Regions from separate parts of the Ensifer sp. CCNWLY38 genome, predicted to be linked through region 1. Evidence: riboswitches for the same ligand, from Rfam matches in the RefSeq annotation. Region 1 holds a riboswitch; the other holds the start of a gene.

Region 1 (6,997 bases):
GCCGGGATGTTCTGCGGCCCCATGGCGCTGCCGATCGGCGCGCACCAGGGCATCAGCACCCTACATCCGGCCTCGACGAGGCGTTCGCCGACCACCAAGTCGTCGGTCGTGTAGGGGAAGACCTCGAAGCCTTCGGCGCAGAGGATGCGTGCTGCCTCGACCAGCCCGAAGACGTCGGGCTGAAGCGTGTCCTGATGGCCGATGACTTCGAGCTTGATCCAGTTGGTGCCGAAGACCTCGCGTGCCATCTTGGCAGTCAGCACCGCCTCCGACACCGAGTGGCAGCCGGCCGTGTTTGGCAGCACATGTACGCCGAGCGACCGGATCAGTTCGAAGAAGGCGCCGCCCTGGCGGCCGCCGGCGGTTTCGCGACGCAGCGAAACCGTGACGATCTCGGTCGCCGACGAACGAACCGCGTCTTCGAGCGCGGCAGGCGAGGGGTAGCGGGCGGTGCCCAGAAGCAGGCGGGAACGCAGTTCCTGTCCATAAAGCGTCAGCATGTCTCAGCCTCCTTTCATCGGCGAGAGAATTTCGATCCGGTCGCGATCACTGAGGGAATGGGCCGAACGGTCGGCTCGGTGCACCAGCTCGCCGTTGACGGCGGTGGCAAGCCAGTCCCCTTCGAAGTCGAGTGCGGCCAGGAGTTCGGCAAGGGTCGTGACTGTGAGGTCGTGATCCTCGCCGTTGACGGTCAATTTCATGCGGCGTCTCCCTTCAGGTTCCGGGCAAGGGCAAGATCCGCCGCTTCCTCGGCCAAGGCCGGTGAAAGCAGGAAGCCGTGGCGGTAGAGCCCGTTGAGCGTGATGGTGGTTCCGGCACGCGTGACGCGCGGCAGATTGTCGGCAAAGGCCGGCCGGACGCCGGTGCCGGTTTCGAGAAGGCGCGCCTCGCCGAAGGCGGGGTGAAGCGCATAGGCTGCGTTCAGCAACTCCATCAGCGAGCGGGCGGTGATCGGACCGCCGTCGTCGGTTTCGATCATGGTCGCCCCGCACATGAAGAGGCCATCGCCGCGCGGCACGATGTAGAGCGGGATACGCGGATGGATCAGGCGGACTGGCCGCGACAATTCCACTTCGCCGGTCTGCAGATAGAGCATCTCGCCGCGCACGCCGCGCAGGCCGGCGATGGCGCCGATGCGCGAAGCGCCGCTGCAGTCGGCAATCAGATCGCTGTCGCTGTTACTATCCACCTCGCCGATGAAGGCGACGCCGTGCTCGACGAGCTTTTGCCGCAGCAGGACTAGCGCTCGACGAGGGTCGAGATGCGCCTCGCCCGGGAAGAACAGCGCCTCTCGGAAGCGTCCGGCAAGCGCCGGCTCGATCCTTGCGATCGCTTTTTCGTCGAGCCATTCGAAGCCGGTCGTGCGCGAAGCGAAGCGTTTGAGTTCACCGGCGTCTCGCGGCGGAGCGACGACGAGGGTGCCGTTGCGCGACACTTCGCCCGGAAGCGCGCGGTCCCACCAGTCGATGGCGTCGATGCCGCGCGTCAGCACCGTTTCCTCGGCGCTCTCGCGTTCACACCAGGGCGCCAGCATGCCGCCGGCAAACCACGAGGCCGCCCCGCCGAAGTCCGGCTGCCGCTCGGCAACGGCCACCTCGACGCCGCGGGCGATCAGCTCATGCGCCAAGGTCAGCCCGACGACGCCGGCACCTTTGATCAGGGCGCGCATGGTCAATGCGCCCAGCTGCGGCGAGCCGAACGTCGGTCTGAAGGAAGCAGAATCGCGATGAAGATACGCATTGCCGAGGCTCCATTGTTGGAGACCCAGCTCGGACCGGAAGAGAGGGAAGGACGCCTTGCCGAGATCTGCTCGCGCGAACGCGAATGCGGCAGCGATGTCTGCACCGTCCCTACGCCAGTATGAACTGGATCAGGTTCAACGGGTCACTGCGCCGCGGAAACCGCCTAGCAGAATCTCAGCCCCTTGTCGGGACACCCCTGGTGAATGCTTCAAACTGAGCGGCTGGATCGGATTTTGTCAAGGGCTGCCGGTGTGTACCTCGTGCGCAAAAAATTATCTATAAAAAGTGGAAGGACGTGTGTTCTTGAGGCTCGGTGGTGTCGGTAGCGGGCATTGGTCGAGAGATCGACGGCTAGTGCAAGGCGCAAGGTCCCGAAAATCCGGGCATCTGGCCGTTGCTGTTATCGCCATCAGCTGATGCCGCCGCGGCGGAAAGTCGCGGTATTTGCCCTTCTGACCGCAGCCGTCGAGGCGCACATAAGCACGCGATGGTTGATTAATTAGCGTACGCTCTCCTTTTAGGTGGTTGCTTGATGCGGTGTCCGTGAAAATTATAGATAATAATGGATTCTATCTATTTTGCTTTGCCGCAAACAGGGAAGTGAACGAACATGCTGGACACAAACAGTTCGACCGAGCCGACCTCGGGAGCCGCCAAGCCCGCCAAAACCGCCTGGAGTCTGGCCGACGCGCAAGAAATCTATAACTTGCCGTTCAACGACCTTCTGTTTCGTGCCCAGTCCGTTCACCGCGCCCAGTTCGACCCCAATGCCATCCAGATGAGCCGCCTGCTGTCGATCAAGACCGGCGGCTGCGCCGAAGACTGCGGCTATTGCAGCCAGTCGGCACATTACCCGACGGGGCTGAAAGCGTCGAAACTGATGGAAGTCGAGCGGGTGCTTGCGGAAGCACGGAAAGCGAGGGACGGCGGCGCGACGCGCTATTGCATGGGCGCCGCCTGGCGCAGCCCGAAGGAGCGCGACATGGAGGCGATCGTCGCCATGATCGGCGGTGTGCGGTCGCTCGGCATGGAGACCTGCATGACGCTTGGCATGCTGACGCCGGAACAATCCGGGCGGCTCGCAGATGCCGGGCTCGATTACTACAACCACAATGTCGATACGTCGGAGCGCTTCTACGGCGAGATCATCACCACCCGCAGTTTTGCCGACCGGCTGGAAACGTTGGCGAACGTCCGCGACGCGGGCATAAAGGTCTGCGCAGGCGGTATTCTCGGCATGGGCGAGACGGCTGACGATCGGATCTCGATGCTGGTGACGCTCGCCAATCTGCCGGTGCCCCCCGAAAGCGTGCCGATCAACATGCTGATTCCGATTCCGGGCTCGAAGCTTGCCGATGCGGCGCCGGTCGATCCGATCGATTTCGTTCGCACCATCGCGCTGGCGCGCATCCTGATGCCACAGTCGCATGTCCGCCTTTCGGCCGGCCGCACCGATATGAGCGACGAGATGCAGGCGCTCTGTTTCTTCGCCGGCGCCAATTCTATCTTCGTCGGCGAGACGCTGCTGACGGCCGACAACCCCGGCGAGGACTACGATGCGGCCCTCTTCCGCCGCCTCGGGCTGAAGCCGATGGCGCTTACGGCAGAACCGGAAGCGGCCGAATGACCGCGGGCCTCTTCGCTCGCCAGGAGAAGACGCTTCATGGCCTCGAGCGCAAGGGGCGTCGGCGCGAGCTCGTCGCCGGGGACGGCATCGACTTCACCTCGAACGACTATCTTGGCCTCGCCGGATCGCCGCGCCTGAAGGCTGCAATTGTCGCAGCGATCGAGCGCGGCGTGCCGGTCGGGGCCGGCGGTTCGCGGCTGTTGCGCGGCAACCATGCGGAACATGAGGCGCTGGAGGCGGAGGCGGCCACCTTCTTTGGCGCGGAGCGAACGCTGTTCTTCGGTAGCGGCTATGCGGCCAATGCCGCCTTGTTTTCGACGCTGCCGCAGCGCGACGACATCATCGTCCACGATGCCCTGATCCATGCGAGTGCCCATGAGGGTATCGCCGCAAGCAGGGCCGGCGCGGTCGCGGTCAAGCACAACGACGTCGACGCCTTCGCCGATGCGATCGGCACGTGGCGCAAGCACGGCGGCATGGGACATCCCTGGATTGCCGTCGAAAGCCTCTATTCGATGGACGGCGACCGGGCGCCGCTTGCGGATCTCGCCGCGATTGCGGCGCGGCATGATGGTTTTCTGGTGGTCGACGAAGCGCATGCGACCGGCGTCTTCGGGCCCGACGGCCGCGGTCTGGCCGCGGAATTGGAAGGCCGACGGAATCTCGTCGTTCTCCACACCTGCGGCAAGGCGCTCGGCGTCTCCGGTGCTCTGATCAGCGCAAATGCGGTGCTCTGCGACTACCTCGTCAACCGTGCTCGCAACTTCATCTATGCGACTGCGCCTTCGCCGCTCATTGCCGCTGCCGTCCGCGAGGCTCTTGTGACACTCGTGGATGAGCCTCGGCGGCGGGCGGAGTTCGATGATCTCAGGACCTGCGCCAATCGCGTGTTCACCGAAACCCTCGGCACCGAAGGCAGCGGCTCGCAGATCCTTCCAGTCCCGGTCGGCGACAACGGTCGTGCCGTGCGGATTGCCGCGCGAATGCGCGCCGAAGGTTTCGATATTAGGGCGATCCGTCCACCGACCGTTCCCGAGGGGACCGCGCGGCTTCGGATCGCGATCACGTTGAACGTCGATCGCCCGATGATCGCGAACATGCTGGAGCGCCTGAAGGTCGCAATGGCGGAGGAGCGGTCATGATGCCCCGTTTCGTCGTCACCGGCACCGACACCGGCATCGGCAAGACGATATTCTGCGCAGCGCTGACAGACGCGCTTTGCGGTTGCTACTGGAAGCCGGTGCAGTCGGGGCTCGATGAAGAGACCGACAGCGAGGCTGTAGCGCGGCTCGGTCGGATCCCGCCCGAGCGCATCCTGCCTGAGACCTATCGGCTGCGAACACCGGCTTCGCCACACCTGTCGGCGCGGATCGATGGTGTGTCGATCGTGCCTGAACATCTCTTGCCGCCCAAGGTCGATCGCCCGCTCGTCATCGAGGGGGCAGGCGGGCTCCTGGTGCCTCTCACCGAGCGGAGCGTCTTTGCCGATGTATTCGCGCGCTGGCAAATCCCGGTCATTCTCTGTGCTCGCACCGGGCTCGGCACGATCAATCACACGCTGTTGTCGCTCGAGGCGCTCCGGCGCCGTGCGATCCCGGTCCTGGGTGTCGTCTTCATCGGCGACGAGCAGGCGGACAGCGAAGCGATCATCGCGGAACTTGGGGAGGTTCGACGGCTTGGGCGGCTACCGCGGCTCGACCCGTTGACGCCGGAACGGCTGCGGCAGGCGTTTCGCGAAAATTTCGACATCGACGATTTGCTGGAGGTGCCGGCATGAGAAACTCCACCGTCTGGTATCCCTTCACCCAGCATGCACTGGAGCCGGCGATGCGACGTGTCGTCCGGACCGAGGGCGCCTATCTCATCGACGAAAACGGGGCGGCGATCCTCGATGCGATCTCGTCCTGGTGGGTCATCACCCATGGCCACCGGCATCCCGCCATCATGGAAGCGATCCGCGCAGCCTCGCAAACCTACGACCAACTGATCTTCGCCGAATATACGCATGCGCCGGCGGAGGACCTGGCGAGCGGGTTGATCGAGATCGCGCCCTCCGGGCTCGCCCATGTGTTCTATTCCGACAGCGGCTCGACCGCGGTCGAAGTCGCGCTGAAGATGGCACTTGGTTTCTTCCACAATCTCGGCCGGCCGCGAAATCGCATCTGTGTGCTCGAACATGGCTATCATGGCGACACGATCGGCACGATGTCGGCGGGGGAAAGGGGCGTCTTCAATACGCCTTACGCGTCGTTGCTCTTCGCCGTCGATCGGCTACCGTTTCCGGAGCCGGGTCGCGAACAGGAGACTCTCGATTCATTCGAGGCGGCCTGTGCCACCGGCGAGGTTGCGGCCCTGTTAATCGAACCACTGCTCCTCGGTGCAGGCGGCATGAAGACCTACCCGGCTTCCGTGCTTGCCGAGTTGAAACGGATTGCCGAACGGCATGGCAGCCTGTTGATCGCCGACGAGGTGATGACCGGATGGGGAAGGACGGGCAGGCTGTTTGCCTGCGAGCAGGCTGGCATCACGCCCGATATTCTTTGCACCTCGAAGGGGCTAACCGGTGGCGCGCTACCCTTGGCTGCAACGCTCTGCACGGCCGAGATCTTCGAGGCGCATCTCTCGACAGATCGACGCAAGACGTTCTTCCATTCGAGTTCCTATACGGCCAATCCGATCGCCTGCGCGGCAGCGCTCGCCAATCTTACCGTCTGGAAAGAAGAACCTGTGCGGGAACGGATCGACGCGCTGGCCGAACGGCAGCGTCGGCATGTCGCTCGCTTCGGCGACGATCCCCGCTTCCGCAATACCCGCCAGCTTGGAACGGTTGCTGCCCTTGATCTCAAGGTTCCGGGAGGCGGGTACCTCTCCGAGGTCGGCCCGCGGCTCAGGGCCTTCTTCCGCGAGCGGCGATTGCTGATCCGCCCGCTCGGCAACGTCATCTATCTGATGCCACCCTATTGCGTGACCGCCGATGAGCTCGACCGGGCCTATGGCGCGATCGACGAGGCGACGTCGCTTTTCGTGGCAGGGCGGCTGTGAGCGCCGCACGGTCGTCGCGGCTCATGGGCTTCGGTCATGCCGTGCCCGAGCGCCGCGTAGCCAACTGCGAGATCGAAGCGAAGCTTGGTCTCGAACCCGGCTGGATCGAGCGTCGTACCGGCATTCGCGAGCGGCGCTGGGTTGAGGATGGCGAGACATTGACGGGACTTGCGTCGAGCGCCGGCGCGGCGGCGCTTGATGATGCCGGCATGCCGCGGGGCGATGTCGCCCTGACCTTGCTCGCGACCTCGACACCCGATCATCTCCTGCCGCCTTCCGCACCTTTGCTCGCCCACCGGCTTGGGCTCACCCGTTCCGGCGCGATCGATCTGGCCGGTGCGTGCTCGGGGTTTCTCTATGCGCTGACGCTCGCTGACGGCTTCGTGCGCGCGCAGGGAAAACCGGTTCTGGTGGTGGCGGCCAATATCCTCAGCCGGCGCATCAATCCTGCGGAAAGAGCAAGCGCCGTTCTCTTTGCCGATGCAGCCGGAGCTGTTGTCGTCGCGCCCGCCGATGACCCGCAGACCGGTTTGCTTGGCGTTGATCTTGCCGCCGACGGCAGCCGCTACGACCTGATCTCGATCGC
Region 2 (6,997 bases), on a different contig from region 1:
GCCTTCAGCAGCATATGCGCCTTCGACGCGCGTGCAGTGAGGCTGCCGTGCTTACTCGGAAACGATTTTCACCTTGTCGCCCGGCTTCACAGTCGAGGTGACCTGCATCGCATTGATCACCCGGAACAGGTCCAGCTTGCGATCGGTCCCCATCATGCGGGCGGAAAGCGTCGCGATCGTCTCGCCGGGCCTTACCGTTACGACGCGGATGCGGAGCGGCTTCAGCGATTGGGCCTCGCCCTGCGTCATGCGGCGGAACGAGCTGCGCAGCTGGTTCGCGGTCGGCTCGAGCGCGTTCGAACCCTTGGGAACGGCGGTCAGGAAGCGGTAGATGCGGGTGTCGATGCGGATGACCGTGACGTCGAAGTCCCAGCGATCGGCAGAGGCGCGCGCGGTCGCGGCGTCGAGGCCGTTGATATTGATCGGCCTGATCGTGTCGGGCTGCAGGCCGGTGACCCAGCCGCTGGCGATATAGTCGGTCAGGCTGCGACCGCCCGTATCCGCCACGCCGTCGAAGCGCACAGCGATGTCGCCAGGGCCGGTCGCAAGGACCGCTTCTGCCTTGTTGTCGATCTGGAAGCCGGTCGGCACGTCGAAACGGATGCCGAGCTGGCCGTGCAGGAAGGTCTGGCCGCGGACATAACCTTCCTGCGGGCTGTCGCCGTAGAGCAGGCCGTCGATACCGGCGAGGTAATAGTCGCGGCCGCGATCGCCGCTGGTGCCTTCCGGCCCAAAGGCGCGGGCATGCCGGCGCGCAAGGTCCACGCGCTGCGGTGCGTTCGGGTGGCTCGACAGGAAGTCGAGGCTCTGGTCGGATTCCGGATCGACGGCGGTGAAGCGGCTATAGGCTGCCATCGAGTCCAGGAAGCGTGCGGCGGCGTAAGGGTCGTAGCCGGCTTCGCCGAGCATGCGCACGCCGATGACGTCGGCCTGGAGCTCCTGGTTGCGCGAGAAGGCCGCAAGGCGCAGCTTGCCGCGGGCGAGCGCCTGCTTGCCGGCGAGATCGGACGACAGCACCTCGGAAACCACGCGGCTGGCGATGACTTCCGCTTCCTCGCGTTGCTGACGTTCGATGCCGTGGTTGGCGGTGACGTGCGCCATTTCGTGCGAGAGCACGGCGGCGACTTCGGAGGCATCATTGGCAAGCGCCAGCAGGCCGCGGGTGACATAGAGATAGCCGCCCGGCAGTGCAAAGGCGTTGATCGCCGGCGAATTCAGAATGGTGATGCGGTAGGACTGCTGCGGGTTCTCCGAGACGGCGGTCAGCGCTCCGGCGATGCGGGCGACCAGCCGTTCGGTCTTGGCGTCCTTGTATTCGCCGCCGTAGCTTGCAACGATGCGCGGATGTTCGCGTGCGCCCATCTTGGCGCGCGGATCGTTCTTCTGGACCTCGTCGACAATCTGCGGATTGGACGAGGGCGAAACTGTCGGCTCGTAGGATTGTTCGATCACCGACTGGCATGCGGAGAGAAGCGTGGTCGCGAGCAGCGCAACCACAACGCGTGCACGCAGCCGTCCGCGCTTCGGCGGGAACCGGTCGTGTGTGACTGTATGCCTCTCCATGCCTCAGCCCGTTTCCCGTCTGTCGCTCCACCCGCATGCAGCGGGGCTATGGAACGACAGCGTTGAAAGTCCTACTTTTTCAGTCCGGCAGCGTTGCTCCGCCGCGACTGTTCAGCCCTGGTCTTGCTGTATCTGATTTCAGCGCCACCTGCCTAGTTTGTCTCGGTAGAAATAGTTGCCCCGTGGTATCACGGCAACGGATGCGCGAATATTCGCGCGCCCGGCCAGATATTTCGCGCGTCGCATGGCGTCGCGGTCAAATTGTGGCAATCGGCTGAGGGCGAGGAGAAACCGGCCCCACCTTCACGCGTTGCCAAGAAAGCGGTCGATTGCCGCATTGTCGCGCCGCTCCAGGAAGCGGTCGAGTGTATCGTGTGCAATGATACGCCCCTGGTCGAGAAAAAGCACGCTATCGGCCAGCGCCTTCACGTCTTCGGGATGGTGCGTGATCATCAGAATGGTGTTGCCTTCTTCCGCGTGCAACTCGCCAAGAAGCGTGCGCATGCCGGCGCGCATGCCGGGGTCGAGGGCGGCAAAAGGTTCATCCAGCAAGAGCAGGGGGCGGTGCCGCACAAGTGCGCGGGCGAGCGCGACCCGCTGGCGTTCGCCGCCGGAAAGCGTGGGCGGCAGCCTTCGTCCGAAGCCTTCAAGCCCAACCCGGTGAAGCGCGTCCTCGATCTTCTTCCGATCTTCGTCTATCAGGCGAAGTGCCGGGTCTATGCCGAGGCCGACATTGGTCGCGACATCTAGATGGGCGAAGAGATTGTTGTCCTGGAAGATCATCGAGACCGGGCGTTCCGAAGGTGCCTGGTTGGCAGCGTTCTGGCCGAGGACACGGATCTCGCCGTGGTCGGCATCTTCAAAGCCGGCGATGAGGTGAAAGAGCGTCGACTTGCCGGAACCGGAGGCGCCGGCAACGGCGACGATGCCGCCGGCAGCGATCGTGCAATCGAAGTGCAGCGCGGTCGTTTCGAAACGAACCTCGACATTGCGCAGTTCTATGGCCGCGGTGGGCTCAGTCATGCTTTGCGTCCTTCTCGCCGGCGGACGTCTTCCGCCGTGCCGAGGATGGTGAAGATCAGGCAGAGAAGCCCGAGGAAGAGGGCGAGGCCGGCAGCATCGGCGGTGCGGTAGCTGCCCATGCGGCTATAGAGCAGCCAGGGAAGCGTCACCATGTCCTGCGAGCCGAAGAGGGCGACGGCGCCGAGGTCGCCGAGCGACAGCGCCATGGCGAAGGAGAGCGCCATCAGCAGCGGCCTTCGGAGGGCGGGAAGGTCGATCCATCGCAGGCGATGAAAGCCACGGATGCCGAGGCTCGCTGTCAGCCGTTCGGAACGCGCCGCATGCGTCGCCATGGCCGGCGCCAGGATACGGTGGACAAAGGGGAGCGCCATCAGGGCGTTGATCGCGACGATGATGACAGGCGCAAAGCGCGCGACATCGCCGAAGGGGCGAAGGAGCAGGAACCAGCCGGCGCCGAGCACGACAGGCGGCACCAGCAGGATCAGCGAGGTACTGGCGCCGATCGCACCGGCAAGGCCGTGTGCCAGCGCGCCCGCATGGCGTGGCGCGGTGACCGTCGCTGCGGCGCGGATCATCATGGCCGCCATGGCGACGGAGGCGAGTGCCGAGGCGAGCGCGATCGCCGCACTCGTCATCAGCGCCCGGTGCACGTTCGGATCGCGCGCGAGCTTCAGAAGATCGGCCTGCAGGCCGGAGACGACCACCGCAATCAGCGGGGCGATGAGAAAGAGCAATGCCAGGATGATCCAGGCGCCATCGTTGAACCGCGCCGCTGTCGTTGCGCCATCGAAGCGCCTAACCGTGCGGCCGCCGGTCATGCCCTCTTCCGGCTCCGTTGCCAGTCGTCTGAGGATGAGAAGCAGGATACCGGTCATGGCGATCTGCAGGCCGGACAGCGCGATGGCGCGTGGCGGATCGAAATCGAAGCGCAGCGCCTGATAGATCGCGACCTCGATGGTGCTGGCAGCGGGCCCGCCGCCAAGCGTCAGCACGAGCGTGAAGCTGGTGGCGCAGAGCATGAAGACGAGGCCGGCCGCGCCCGGCAGCAGGCCGCGCAGGACAGGCCATTCGATGAAGCGGAAGAGCGCTCGGGAGGGCATGCCGAGATTGGCAGCGCTGCGCCAGTATTCGGCCGGAATGCGCTCGAGGCCGGCCAGGAACAGGCGCGCCGCGAGCGGCATGTTGAAGAAGACATGGGCAAGAAGGATGCCGAACAGGCCATAGATGCTGATCGATTGCTCGAGGCCGAGCCAGCGCAGGCCGGAATTGAGGAAGCCCTGGCGTCCCCAGATCTCGATCAGCCCGAGTGCGCCGACGAGAACGGGCAGGCCGAGCGGCAGCGCCATCAGCCGCAACAGCCAGATCCGGCCGAAAAACTGCGGCCGCCGCGCCAGCGCCCGTGCCACCGGTATCGCGAATAGCACGGACAGCAGAGTGGAAAGGCTAGCCTGCAGCAGCGTGAAGCGGGTGACGCGCCAGATATAGGCATCGAACAGGGTGCCTTCGTCGGTGCCGCCGGTCTGGGCGAGCAAGGCAGCGATCGCCAGGCCGACGAAGAGCAGGAAGGCGCCGAGGCAAAATGCCCCGGCGACAACAGTCATGCGGTTTTCGCGAAGTGCGAACAATCCGGCCTCAGTTCTTGCTCATGGCAGCAAGCCACTCGTCGATCCAGGCCTTGCGGTTCTTCGCGACCTCTTCCGATGGCAGCAGGAAGGTCTTCTCCGGGTTGACCAGCTTGTTGAAGGCGTCCGGCAGCGGCTCCTTAGTCGCTGCGACCGGCATCATCCAGTTGGTCGTCGGGATGATCGACTGGAACTCCGGCCCGGTCATGAAGGCGAGAAACTGTTTTGCCAGTTCTGGCTCCTTGGCATTTTTGGTCATGCCGGCGACCTCGATCTGGATGTAGTGACCTTCCGAGAAGGTGGCCGCCTGGTAGCGCTCGGTGTTCTCAGCGACCATGTGGTAGGCGGGCGAGGTGGTGTAGGAGAGCACCATCGGCGCTTCGCCCTTGGTGAAGAGGCCGTAGGCTTCCGACCAGCCGGGGGTGACCGTGAGAACCCGATCCTTGAGCTTTGCCCAGGCGGCGCCCGCCTCGTCACCGTAGACCGCCTTGACCCAGAGCAGCAGACCAAGGCCCGGCGTCGAGGTGCGCGGATCCTCGATGACGATCTTCTGCGACGCGTCGCCTTCGACCAGGTCCTTGAGGCTCTTCGGCGGTGTCTTCAGGGTCTCGGTGTCATAGACGACGGCGAAATGGCCGTAGTCGTAGGGCAGGAAAGTGTCATCGGAGAAACCGCCCGGAACCTTCAGATCCTTGGCTTCGATGCCATGCTGCGCGAAGAAGCCGGTCGCCTTGGCTTCCGCCACGAGGTTGGTGTCGAGGCCGAGCACGATGTCGGCCTTCGAAGCTTGCCCTTCGAGCTTCAGACGGGTCAAGAGCTCAACGCCGTCGGCGACGCCGACATAGTTGACCTTGCACTCGCAGGTCTTTTCGAAGGCTTCCGCGACCTTGGCGCCCGGACCCCATTCGGTGATGAAGCTTTCGTAGGTGTAGACCGTCAGCGTCTTGTCGGCAGCAGCAGCGCCACTGGCGAAGGCAAGGCTTGCCGCTGCGCTGAGCGCTAGCCGGCTAAGTATTTTGAGCTGTGAAGAATTGGACATGCGAAGCACCTCTCCCAAAGTTCGTTGTTGCACGGGAAAAGGGCGTATCGGTGCGATCGCGTCTAATCCCTCCGCCGGTATGAGCCGGATCAGGTTCCGCGGGTTGGCGTTTTGACGCCTCTCAGCCTCCGGCCGCTTCGCGGTCGGGAGGCACCCCGTTAGAGCGGCAAGAGATTTACCGCTGCGTTGGCTCCATGGCAAGCGGTGTTTGGAATGGCCGATGCATGGGTCGAGCCCATTTTGCGCTGGGCGTTTCCGCCAAACGGTAACTGCGCTATGACACCATCACGCTTAGCCGCAAGGAGGAAACGCCATGCCAGATATGCTCGTTCGACTTTATGCCCTTCCGGCAGAGCCCCAGTCGCGGCTTGGTTCAGGCATCAGCATCCGTCGCGCCATGGCGCCGGAACGCCGTCTGGTGGTCTCCTGGATCGAAAAGACGTTTGGTGCCGGCTGGGCGGGCGAAGCGGAGGCTGCCTTCTCCTCGACCCCGACGCGCATGCACATCGCGGTGCATGACGAAAAGATCGTCGGCTTTTCCTGCCATGACGTCACGGCGCTCGGCTTCTTCGGCCCGACCGGCGTCGATGAAAGCATGCGCGGGCAAGGTATCGGCGAAGCGCTGCTGCTTGCGAGCCTGACGGCGATGCGCGACGCCGGCTATGGCTATGCGATCATCGGTGGCGTCGGCCCGGCGAAGTTCTACGAGCGCGTGGCAGGCGCGATCGAAATTCCCGATTCAACACCCGGGATCTATGCCGGCATGCTGTTCCCGGAACCGGTGCCGGAAGGGCACTGATGGCTACGGCAAATTGCTGCGATCGCAGCGGTTTGCGGTTTTCTTCGTTTTCCTTCCGCGATCCTTTGCGCTATGGGCATTGCCATGGCTCGATCGACCTTCACCATTTTGCTTGGCGGCGCCCTCTCGGTGACCAGCCGGCTGTCAGAGCAGCTCAGCGGCAGCCGCTTCGTTGCCGCTGACGGCGGCATGCGCCATGCGCGCCTGCTCGGCGTCGTGCCGGATGTCTGGGTCGGCGATTTCGATTCGACCGAAGACGCCCTGCTGTCCGACTTCGCCTCGGTTCCACGCGAGCCCTATCCGGCGGCAAAGGCTGCGACGGATGGCGAGATTGCGGTGGAAGCCGCGCTATCTCGCGGGGCCGACCGGCTGATCTTTGCCGGCGCGCTTGGCGGCAGCCGCAGCGACCATGCCTTCCTGCACCTGCTGCAGGCAGCAGCGCTTGCCGAGCGCGGGCTTTCGGTGGTGATGACATCTGGCGAGGAAGAAGCCTACCCGCTGCTGGCCGGTGCGCTCGATCTCGACCTGCCGAAAGGTTGCCTCTTTTCGGTGCTGGGATTGACCGAGCTGACCGGCCTTTCGATCGTCAATGCGCGCTATCCGCTTGATGATTTCACCCTGCCGTTCGGATCGTCCCGAACCGTTTCCAACGTTGCGGAGGGTCCCCTTCGCTTCAGCCTCAAGAGCGGACGCGCCATCGTGCTTGCCCGCCCCTATGATCTTTCCGGAGCCTGAGCCTTGGCGCCTCCCATTCTGAAACTCGACGATATCTTCTTGACCTTCGGCGGCGCGCCGCTGCTTGCCGGTGCCAACCTGCAAGTGGAGCCGGGCGACCGCATCTGCCTGGTCGGGCGCAATGGCTCGGGCAAGTCGACCTTGATGAAGATCGCCGCGGGTCTCGCGGAAGCGCAATCGGGCGAGGTGTTCCGCCATCCCTCCGCGACCATCCGC

What was found. Region 1 has a riboswitch for thiamine pyrophosphate ahead of thiO (glycine oxidase ThiO). Riboswitches for the same ligand answer to the same signal wherever they lie in the genome.
Region 2: it holds a riboswitch for thiamine pyrophosphate, as region 1 does, so the genes downstream of both, thiB (thiamine ABC transporter substrate binding subunit) here and thiO (glycine oxidase ThiO) in region 1, are expected to answer to the same signal.

Annotation. Positions count from the first base shown of each region.
Region 1 covers NZ_JBBBBO010000003.1:232,317-239,313, forward strand. Annotated here, with positions in the region: gene V7S54_RS08145 (thiazole synthase) at 1-500, opposite strand, end outside; gene thiS (sulfur carrier protein ThiS) at 504-701, opposite strand; gene thiO (glycine oxidase ThiO) at 698-1,669, opposite strand; gene V7S54_RS08160 (hypothetical protein) at 1,727-1,864, shown strand; TPP riboswitch at 1,830-1,950, opposite strand; gene bioB (biotin synthase BioB) at 2,353-3,369, shown strand; gene V7S54_RS08170 (8-amino-7-oxononanoate synthase) at 3,366-4,511, shown strand; gene bioD (dethiobiotin synthase) at 4,508-5,146, shown strand; gene V7S54_RS08180 (adenosylmethionine--8-amino-7-oxononanoate transaminase) at 5,143-6,411, shown strand; gene V7S54_RS08185 (beta-ketoacyl-ACP synthase III) at 6,408-6,997, shown strand, end outside.
Region 2 covers NZ_JBBBBO010000005.1:192,863-199,859, forward strand. Annotated here, with positions in the region: gene V7S54_RS12920 (M48 family metalloprotease) at 52-1,563, opposite strand; gene thiQ (thiamine ABC transporter ATP-binding protein) at 1,867-2,586, opposite strand; gene thiP (thiamine/thiamine pyrophosphate ABC transporter permease ThiP) at 2,583-4,187, opposite strand; gene thiB (thiamine ABC transporter substrate binding subunit) at 4,219-5,247, opposite strand; TPP riboswitch at 5,297-5,415, opposite strand; gene V7S54_RS12940 (GNAT family N-acetyltransferase) at 5,561-6,046, shown strand; gene V7S54_RS12945 (thiamine diphosphokinase) at 6,131-6,781, shown strand; gene V7S54_RS12950 (ABC-F family ATP-binding cassette domain-containing protein) at 6,785-6,997, shown strand, end outside.